DNA from 3 places in the Dietzia sp. Alg238-R159 genome. Region 3 is predicted to be linked to each of the others. Evidence: riboswitches for the same ligand, from Rfam matches in the RefSeq annotation. Region 3 holds a riboswitch; each other region holds the start of a gene.
What was found. A riboswitch is a leader RNA that binds a small molecule or an ion and turns the genes downstream of it on or off. The one in region 3 is predicted to bind cobalamin.
Positions count from the first base shown of each region.

Region 1: it holds a riboswitch for cobalamin, as region 3 does, so the genes downstream of both, G6R20_RS17685 (magnesium chelatase subunit D family protein) here and cobN (cobaltochelatase subunit CobN) in region 3, are expected to answer to the same signal.
Region 2: it holds a riboswitch for cobalamin, as region 3 does, so the genes downstream of both, G6R20_RS17905 (energy-coupling factor ABC transporter permease) here and cobN (cobaltochelatase subunit CobN) in region 3, are expected to answer to the same signal.

Region 1 is NZ_UNRI01000015.1:8,913-12,182, forward strand. Features, by position in the region: gene G6R20_RS17675 (SAM-dependent methyltransferase) at 1-340, opposite strand, end outside; gene cbiE (precorrin-6y C5,15-methyltransferase (decarboxylating) subunit CbiE) at 337-1,581, opposite strand; cobalamin riboswitch at 1,658-1,845, shown strand; gene G6R20_RS17685 (magnesium chelatase subunit D family protein) at 1,867-3,270, shown strand, end outside.
Region 2 is NZ_UNRI01000017.1:14,498-17,767, forward strand. Features, by position in the region: gene G6R20_RS17900 (Nramp family divalent metal transporter) at 1-529, shown strand, start outside; cobalamin riboswitch at 1,221-1,434, shown strand; gene G6R20_RS17905 (energy-coupling factor ABC transporter permease) at 1,469-2,209, shown strand; gene G6R20_RS17910 (energy-coupling factor ABC transporter substrate-binding protein) at 2,206-2,550, shown strand; gene cbiQ (cobalt ECF transporter T component CbiQ) at 2,551-3,270, shown strand, end outside.
Region 3 is NZ_UNRI01000004.1:239,132-242,401, reverse strand. Features, by position in the region: gene G6R20_RS12180 (M23 family metallopeptidase) at 1-1,012, shown strand, start outside; cobalamin riboswitch at 1,075-1,270, shown strand; gene cobN (cobaltochelatase subunit CobN) at 1,342-3,270, shown strand, end outside.

The DNA.
Region 1 (3,270 bases), on a different contig from region 3:
CATAGGCCGGAACACCAGGAACCACGTCCCACGGCACGCTGGCCGCGTCGAGGCGGCGAGTTTGCTCGGCGAGAGCCGAGTACAGCGACGGGTCGCCGGAACACAGCCGGACCACCTCGAGTCCCTTGGCATGGGCGGCGACGATCTCCGCGATGATCCCGTCCAGGTCCAGGTGCTGGGTGTCCACCAACCGGGTGCCCGGCCGACAGTGCGTGAGAACACCATCATCGAGGTAGGTCCCCGCGTAGAGGCAGACGTCGGCCGCGGCCAGCGCCGCGGCCGCCCGCAGGGTGAGCAGGTCCGCGGCGCCGGGCCCGGCTCCCACGAAGTGAACGGTCACGAAGTTTCCCCTGTCTCCTGGACACCAGTCGCGTGCGAGCGAGGCCTCACGGCGGCCCATTGCACCACGGCCCGCGTCGGCGCCCAGCCGGTGAACCTGCCGATCGAATCTGTCTGCTCGACCTGCAGCCGGGTGAGCTCCCCGCCGAATTCGGCGCGGGCGTCGATCAGTGCGCGCTCGGTCTCCAGCGTCACCGCGTGCGCGACCAGCCGGCCGCCCGGCGCCAGCGCGTCCCAACACTGTCGAAGCAGGCCAGGGGCCGTGCCGCCCCCGCCGATGAACACCGCGTCCGGCCGCGGCAGACCGTCCAGAGCCTGGGGCGCCCGGCCGTGGACGATCTTCAGCGCGGGCACCCCGAGGGCGGCCGCGTTGCGCTCGATCCGCGCGGCCCGCCCGGGATCGGCCTCCACAGCGACAGCCCGACACGACGGGTGGGCGCGCATCCACTCGATGCCCACCGACCCGGCGCCGGCGCCCACGTCCCAGAGGAGCTCGCCCGCCGCAGGCGCGAGTCGGGACAGGGCCGAGGCGCGCAGGTCGCGGCGGGTGAGCTGGCCGTCGTTCTCGAAGGCGTCGTCGGGCAATCCCGGCGCCAACCCGAGTGGGCGGGCGGAGGGGTCGGCCACGCACTCGATGGCCAACACGTGCAGGGCGGGGGCCTCGCGGTCGGCAGCCCAGTCGCGTGCCGGGCATCTGAAACGCGCTTCGGCCGGGCCCCCGAGATCGGACAGAACCGTCAGCGAGCTTCTCCCGAAGCCGGCGCCGTCAAGTACCGCGGCGACCTCTCCCGGCGTGTCCCGGTCGGCTGAGAGCACCAGCACCCGCCGCCCCGGCGCCAGCTCCCGGGGCAGCGCGCGGTGGTCACGCAGCACCACCACGGACTCGGCCGGCCACCGCATCCTGGCGCGGGCCAGCGCGACCGAGGACACCGCCGGGAGCACCTCCACCGCGTCCACGCCGACTACATCGATCAGGGTGGTGCCGATCCCGGCAACCAGCGGATCACCCGAGGCCAGGGCCACGATCGACCGCCCGCGGAACCGCTCGAGCAGCTCCGGCAACCCGTCCCGCAGCGGCCGCGGCCACGGCACCCGTTCGGCCGTCACGTCGCCCGGAATCATCGCCACATGACGCTCACCGCCGAGCACCACCTCGGCGCCCAGGACGGCGCGACGGCGGGCCTCGTCGAGCCCCGCCCACCCGTCGCCGCCGATGCCGACGACCACCACCCGTGCATTCATGACGCGGAACCCTACCGCGACACCTGAGGCGCCCCGGGACAGGCCGTTGGGCTAGCCTGAAGCACCACACAACCGAACAGACCCCACAGCACGAGGTGCCCCACGACCCGCCACAGGCGGAGCGGAGGGGAGAATCAGGGAAGCCGGTGAGAATCCGGCACAGGGCCCGCTACGGTAACCCGGCCTCTCAGACGATCGCGCCCCGCGCGCACGTCCGAGATGAGCCGGGAAGTCCGGAGACCGGCCTCGCGCTGACCAGCCTGGCAGACGAGAGCGGGAGCCCCCATGCCACTGCACTACCCCTTCAGCGCTGTCGTCGGTTCCGACGACATGTCGCTGGCCCTGACCCTGACCGCGGTGTCCCCGGCGGTCGGCGGCGTGCTGATCCGCGGCGAGAAGGGCACGGCCAAGTCCACGATGGTCCGCGCCCTCACCGGGATCCTGCCGGAGGTCGAGGTCGTCACCGGCGACCGGTTCTCCTCCGCACCTGACGACCGCGGTTCCGAGACCCCGGACGGGCGTATCCCCCACGACGCGCCCACCGAGCAGCGGCCGGTCCGCCTGGTCGAGCTGCCGATCGGGGTGTCCGAGGACCGCATCACCGGATCACTACACCTGGAGAGTGCGCTCGCCGACGGTGTGACCGTGTTCCAACCTGGCCTGCTCGCCCGCGCGCACCGCGGACTGCTCTACGTGGACGAGGTCAACCTGCTCCACGACCACGTGGTGGACCTGCTGCTCGACGCCGCCGCGATGGGCCGGGTGACCGTGGAGCGCGACGGCATCTCGGTGGAGCACGCCGCGCGCTTCGTGCTGATCGGCACCATGAACCCCGAGGAGGGCGAGCTCCGGCCGCAGCTGCTGGACCGCTTCGGCCTCACCGTGGAGGTGGCCGCGCCCCGGGACCCGGAACTGCGCGCCGAGGTGGTGCGCCGCCGGATCGCGTTCGAGGCCGACCCGGCGGGGTTCGTCGCCGCCCACGCCGCCGACGAGGCCGCAGTGCGCGAGCGGATCGCCGCCGCGCGGCGCGTGCTCGACCGGGTGACGCTGACCCCCTGGGCGCTGTCGACCATCGCCCGGGTGTGTGCGGGCTTCGACGTGGACGGCATGCGCGCCGACATCGTCACCGCCCGCACCGCCGCCGCCCATGCCGCATGGCAGGGCCGGACCCGGATCACCCGCGAGGACATCCGCGTCGCCGCGCGCATGGCACTGCCCCACCGCCGCCGTCGTGCCCCGTTCGATGCGCCGGGCCTCGACGAGGACCTGTTGGAACGGCTCCTGGGCGACGACGACGAGCCCGATCCCGACCCCCGGGACGAGACCGCGCCGGCCGACGACGCCGAACAGTCGGAGTCCGCAGACGAGTCCGCGTCGGCAGACACCCCGGACGCCGAGTCGACCCCGGCGCGGGCCTCGGCCGAGCACGCCGGGCACGAGCACTCGCCCGAGCAGACCGAGCAGACCGAGGACAGCCCCGGCGCTGGCGACGACTCCGGCACCGCGGGCCCGGACCAGGCGGGCGGCCGATCGAACGACGACGCCGACGGCCGAGCCGACGAGCAGCCCGGCGATCAGGCCGGGGATGACTCCACCGGCGACGCTGCCGGGCCCGACGCACCCGGGCCCACCCCGCCCGAGCCAGGCACGGTCACCGCGGCCGCCGCGCCGTACCGCACCCGCCTGCTC
Region 2 (3,270 bases), on a different contig from region 3:
TCGGGTAGATGTGACTATCGCGTTGACGATCGCCGGGTCAGTGAACCTAGTGATGCTGCTTGTGGCGGCATCAGTGCTCCCCGGAGTGGCGGGCACTGAGACTATTGAAGGGGCTCACGCTGCGATCGAGAACACCCTCGGCACGACAGCCAGTCTTATGTTCGCAATCGCGCTATTGGCTTCAGGGCTCGCATCAACTGCCGTTGGCGCCTACGCGGGCAGCGACATCATGGGGGGCCTGTTTCGTACCCGGATGAAACTCCTCACCCGCAGGCTCATCACCATTATCCCATCCATTATTGTGCTAGCAGCCGGGGTTGATCCCACGTACGCGCTGATTCTGAGCCAGGTAATTCTGTCGTTTGGCATCCCGTTTGCGCTGGTGCCATTGGTGTGGCTCACTTCCCGAAAATCCCTCATGGGCGCCTCGGTCAATGCGCGCGAAACAACATTCCTGGGCTGGGCGATCGCTGCTGTAATCATTGCTTTGAATGTCGCGCTGGTGGCTCTCGAGACGGGAATTGCCTGAGTTACACCACCCTATGGTGCACCATTGTTGCTGCGGCATGTTGCACCGTCCGGAGGGGCTCCGCGTGGTGCGAACGCGTGGTATGAAACACGAGTCTCGACAACGGTCCGCAGGTGGCGACCTGCTCCACCATTCCGTCATTTCCCTGCGGTCAAGGTGGCGCAAGCAACGAAGCGCAGGCCCGAGATCCACCCACGCGCAGGTCGCGCTGGGGTTGACCGATACGAATGTGGGGAACGGTTCGGTGGGGTACAGAGTTCGCGCGATCGGAAACTCGACACCATTAGCTTGTCATAAGATAAATTATCGGCGCGTTCAACGTGCAGGTCAGAGGCGGTGCCTGACGCCCCCAAACTGTGATAAGGTTTTAGGGTTAAGATAGCGATCTACGCGTCCGCGCGCGGCACGGCGTCCCCTGCGCATCGGGCTTCCACACCAGCTGGCGGACGACGTCCGGACGCCGTGCCCAAGGCGATCCGACCGGTTTCGCGGGCGATCGACTCGGGCCTCGTGCCCCTCGGCTCAGCGCTGGGGGGAGCTCAGACCGCAGCCGATCAGCCGACACGTGGTGAGCATAGAACACACCCTGATGTCGGCTCGCTGCTGCAGATGCCTACCCGAGCGAGGGACGCGGACGAGGTCACGCGGACGGAGCGTCTATGGGAGGTGAGTTCTCCTGGGCGGCGGGGGTTAGGATCTGCTCAGCTGCGGTGTTCGGGAACCCGGTGTGAGACCGGGGCGGCCCTCGCCACTGTGAACGGACGATGCTGCTGGTCCTTTATGTCACTGCTCGCACGCGTTGTGTGGGTGGGAAGGCGGATCGGCGGCGATCCGGTGCGTCCCTGACGGGGGTCTGCCGGTGGAGTCCGCGAGCCAGGAGACCGGCCGTAGCTTCCACCACAAGTGCCCGCGAGGTGACGGGCAGAGAGGTTCGAAGAAGTGCATATTGCAGAGGGTTTCCTTCCCACGGCCCATGCCGTGGCATGGACGGCCGTCGCGGCGCCGTTCGTGATCCACGGCGCGCGCGAGGCCATCAGGACCGTCCGTCAGACACCGGAGGCGGGCGTCCTGCTCGGCGTGGCCGGGGCGTTCACGTTCGTCATGTCTGCCATCAAGCTCCCGTCGGTGACGGGCTCGAGCTCGCATCCCACCGGGACCGGGCTGGGCACGATCATCTTCCGTCCCCCCGTTATGGCCTTCGTCGCCACCGTGGTGTTGATCTTCCAGGCGTTGCTGCTGGCACATGGCGGCATCACCACGCTCGGCGCAAACGTGTTCTCCATGGGAATCGCTGGACCGTGGGTCGCCTACGGTGCGTTCGTCCTGTGCCGACGGGTCACGGTGCCGCTGCTCGGCGCGGTCTTCGTCGCCGCGTTCCTGGCGGACCTGGTGACGTATCTCGTCACCAGCGCGCAGCTCGCCCTGGCGTTCCCGAGCGCCGAACACGGCCTGTGGCACTCGATGGCCGAGTTCCTGGCCGTCTTCGCGATCACCCAGATCCCACTGGCTGTTGTTGAGGCACTGATCGTGGTGGTGATCGTCAGCGTGCTGCTGCGAATCGCCTCCCGTGAGCTCAACCTAGTGGGCTTCTTTCGCAGGGCGCGGCTGGGCGGGGCGGGAAGCTTCGCCGGTCTCGGGGACAGTGGCGACCGGGTTGAGAGCACGGAGTCGGTGCGATGAGCGGGATGAAGCATCTCAGCGTGTGGGTGCTGATGGGAATGGTCGCCGCGGCGTTCGCAGTCGCTGTGTTTTCCCTGGTCTACGGCGCAGGGGCGGGTGGCGAGTTCGAGGGCGCGGACGGGCAGGCGGAAGGAACCATCAGCGAGATCGCTCCCGGCTATGAGCCGTGGTTCGAGCCGCTTCTGCCCGAGCTGCCGGGGGAGGTCGAATCGGGAGTGTTCGCCCTGCAAGCCGGGATCGGCGGCGGGATTGTGGGATACGGACTCGGCGTCTTGCGGACACGCAGCAGACAGCAGCGCGACCAGGCGAAGGCGACGACCCCAGGCCCGACCGGGCACTAGGTGAACCCGCTCGAACTCGCGGCGTCCCACAACCGCTGGACGGACCTCCCGGTAGCGGAGAAACTGCTGCTCTTCGGCGGTCTGCTGGTGGCAGCACTGCTCGTGCCGCCACCAGTGGGCCACGCCGCGATCCTGGCCGTCTGTTGCCTGTGCGCGCTGGCGCTGGCACGCGTCCCCGCCAGGATCTACCTCGCGGCGCTGCTCGCCCCCGTTGCATTCCTCGTCCTGGGCACCGGTCCCCTCGTGCTGGACGTAGTGGGCTGGCGACTGGTGGTGGATCCGTCCGGGGTCGATACCGCCTGGCGGACGGTGAGCCGGGCCATCGCCGCGACGGCCGCCACCATCACCCTGGCGTGCACCACGCCCGTCGCCGACCTCTTGGCCGCCGGCCGGCGGGCCGGACTGCCCGCCCCGCTGGCGCATATCGTGGACACCACCTACCGACTCATCGGCCTACTGCTCGACTCCACCCGCACGCTGCGACATGCCCACGACCTCAGACTCGGGCAACGCACCGCCCAAGCCGCGATCACCTCTATCGGAACGCAGTTCGCCTCCGTCTTCGTCCTGTCGATCAGGCGGGCACGGGCGATCGACGACGCCATGGCCATGCGCGCCGAACGCGGCCACACCGAAGTTCTCACCGAAGCGACTCCAGTTTCGGCCGCCCGCGTGCTCGTGATTTGCCTGGTTCTCGTGTCTGTGTTGCTACTGGGGGTG
Region 3 (3,270 bases):
GGACGGCACTGATCCCACCAAGGTCATCGCCAGCTTCTCCGCCGCCGCTCTCGTGGACCCGGACTGCGTCTTCGGTGACTGCAACCGCCTGCGCGACCTGCCCGCCGGGTACGTCGACACCGCGCAGATCCCGCCGCAGGAGAGCCGGGTCATGTTCATCGACTTCACCCTCGACTCGCTCGACCAGGCCCCGGACGCGGTGCTGCACCACCTCTACGGGACCGGTGCCGCCTCGCCGGCGTTCGGGGAGCCGGGACCCATCGACTACCTTACGACACCGGTTGCCTTCTCCACCCGCACCGTGCCGGTCATCGCGCCGCCCGTGCGGGGCGAGAACTGGGTGGCCCTCAACGGGTGTTGCGAACCGGGGTTCCCGCACCGCAGTTCGGTGATGTCGGTCAACGGCAAACTCAACAACAGCCAGCGGTTCGCAATCGACTGGAAGCGCACCAACGACCAGGGCGAGTTCTACACCGGCGACAGGAACCACAACGAGAGCTACGTGGACTACGGCGCCGAGATCCTCGCCGTCGCCGACGCCACCGTCGTCTCGGTCCTCGACGGGATGGAGGCCAATGCGCCGGGGGTCCTGCCCGCCAGCAACCCGGAACTGGCGTCCAAGCTCACCGTCGAGAACGTGGACGGCAACCACGTGGTGCTCGACCTCGGCGACGGCGTGTACGCGATGTACGCACACATGATCTCCGGCTCGGTCACGGTGAAACCCGGCGACACGGTGACCGAGGGGCAGGTGCTGGGCAAGCTCGGGAACACCGGCAATGCCAACGCCTCGCACCTTCACTTCCAGCTCATGGACGGGCCGAGCCTGCTCGAGGCCGACTCGCTGCCGTACGAGCTGAAGGGGTTCGACTACGCCGGGCAGGTCCCGCCGCAGCGGATCGCCGACGCCGACGACTTCCTGTCCGGCACCTTCGTCGACGAGGCGACCCTCTCGCCGGAGCCGCGGAGAGGCGAGCTGCCACTCAACCTCGCGGTGGTGGACTTCCCCTGACCGGGATGGCCGTCCCTGGCTGACGCGAGGCAGCCGGTCGGCCACGGGCGGGGTGCGCCGGATAGGCTCGCCGGTGCCGTGGTGCTCGGGAAGCCGGAGGAAAAGCCGGCGCGGCCCTCGCCACTGTAGTCGCGGAGTCGCGCACCCTCGTCCGTCCCTCACGGGGCGGAGACCACTGGACCCTCCAGGATCCGGGAAGGTCGGTCGCACGGCGTTGATGCGAAAGCCAGGAGACCGGCCACGGCGACATGTTCCACGAGGGTTTGGAGAAGAACATGCGCCCCGACCGGCGTTCGGCGTCCCCTGATGACGCCTCGGCACAGCACGACGTGCCCCGCATCACCCTGTTGTCCACCTCCGATACGGACCTGCTCTCCGCGCGCGAATCCGGCGCGGCGTTCACGCTCGGCAACCCGTCCCGACTCGACGTCGAGGCGAATCTGCCCGCACTGCTCGTCGGCGCCGACCTGGTGGTGGTCCGCATTCTCGGCTCCCGACGATCCTGGGAGGCCGGGTTCGCCGCCGTGCTCGGCGCGGGCGTCCCGGTAGTGGTCCTGGGTGGGGAGCAGACCCCCGACGCCGACCTGATGGAGCTGTCCACGGTCCCGATCGGCATCGCGGCCGAGGCGCACCGCTATCTCGCCGAGGGCGGCCCGGGCAACCTCGCGCAGCTGCACGCATTCCTGGCCGACACCGTGCTGCTCACCGGCGTCGGGTTCGAGCCGCCGGAGAACGTGCCGGTGTGGGGTATGCCGCCGCGGCCGGACACGACGGAAGCCCCCGGCCTGCCCCGCGTCGGAGTGCTCTACTACCGCGCCCACGAGGTGAGCGGGAACTCCGGGTTCGCGCACTCGCTGGCCGACGCGATCGACGCCGCTGGCGCGGTGGGAGTGCCGGTCTTCGCCGGCTCCCTGCGCTCGGCCCCCGACGAGCTGTTTGACGCGCTCGGCACTCTCGATGCGCTGGTCGTGACGGTTCTCGCTGCCGGCGGCACCACGCCCGGCGCGGTGAGTGCGGGCGGCGAGGACGAGACGTGGGACGTCGAGCGCATCGCCGCGCTGGACATCCCCGTCCTGCAGGGCCTGTGCCTGACGTGGAGCCGGGAGGACTGGTCTGCCTCAGACGACGGCGTCAACCCGCTGGACTCCGCCAACCAGATCGCGATCCCCGAGTTCGACGGCCGGATCATCACCGCGCCGTTCTCGTTCAAGGAGATCGACGCCGACGGCCTGCCCCGCTACGTGGCCGATCCGGAGCGGTGCGCGCGCGTCGCCGGGATCGCCGTGGCCCACGCGCGGCTGCGCCATGTGGCGCCCGCCGACCGCAAGGTCGCGCTGGTCCTGTCGGCCTATCCGACCAAGCACTCCCGCATCGGCAACGCCGTCGGCCTGGACACCCCGGTCTCGACCATCCGCCTGCTGCGCCGGATGCGCGACGAGGGCTACGACCTGGGCCCGGACGACGGCCCCATCGCGCAGTATCTTGATCAATCGAGTCTGGACCCCGCCGGGGCCGCCGGGGACTACGCCGACGACACCGCCGCCGGCGACGCCCTCATCCACGCGCTCATCGACGCGGGCGGGCAGGACGAGGAGTGGCTCACCAGCGCCCAGCTCACCGACAGTCACGTGCGGATCTCCACCGACGACTACCTGCGCTGGACCGCGGACCTGCCCGAGGCGCTGCGTGCGGAGATGGTCGAGGCGTGGGGGCCCGCGCCGGGCGAGCTGTTCGTCAACGACGCCGGCGAGATCGTCCTGGCCACCATCCAGGCCGGCAATGTCGTCCTGTTGATCCAGCCGCCCCGCGGCTTCGGCGAGAACCCGGTCGCCATCTATCACGACCCCGAGCTCGCGCCGTCCCACCACTACCTGGCCGCCTATCGCTGGCTCGCCCACGGCTTCGGGGCGCATGCGCTGGTGCACATCGGCAAACACGGCTCGCTCGAATGGCTGCCGGGCAAGAACGCGGCGCTCTCGGCGGACTGTGCCACCGACGCGGCGATCGCCGACCTTCCGCTGATCTACCCGTTCCTCGTCAACGACCCCGGCGAGGGCGCGCAGGCCAAGCGCCGTGCGCACGCGACGATCGTCGACCACCTGGTCCCGCCCATGGCGCGTGCCGAGTCGTACGGGGACATCGCGCGGCTGGAGCAGCTGCTCGACGAGTACGGGAACATCGCGTCGATGGATCCGGCCAAGCTCCCGGCCATCCGCGCGCAGATCTGGACCCTCATGCAGTCCGCGCACATGCACGAG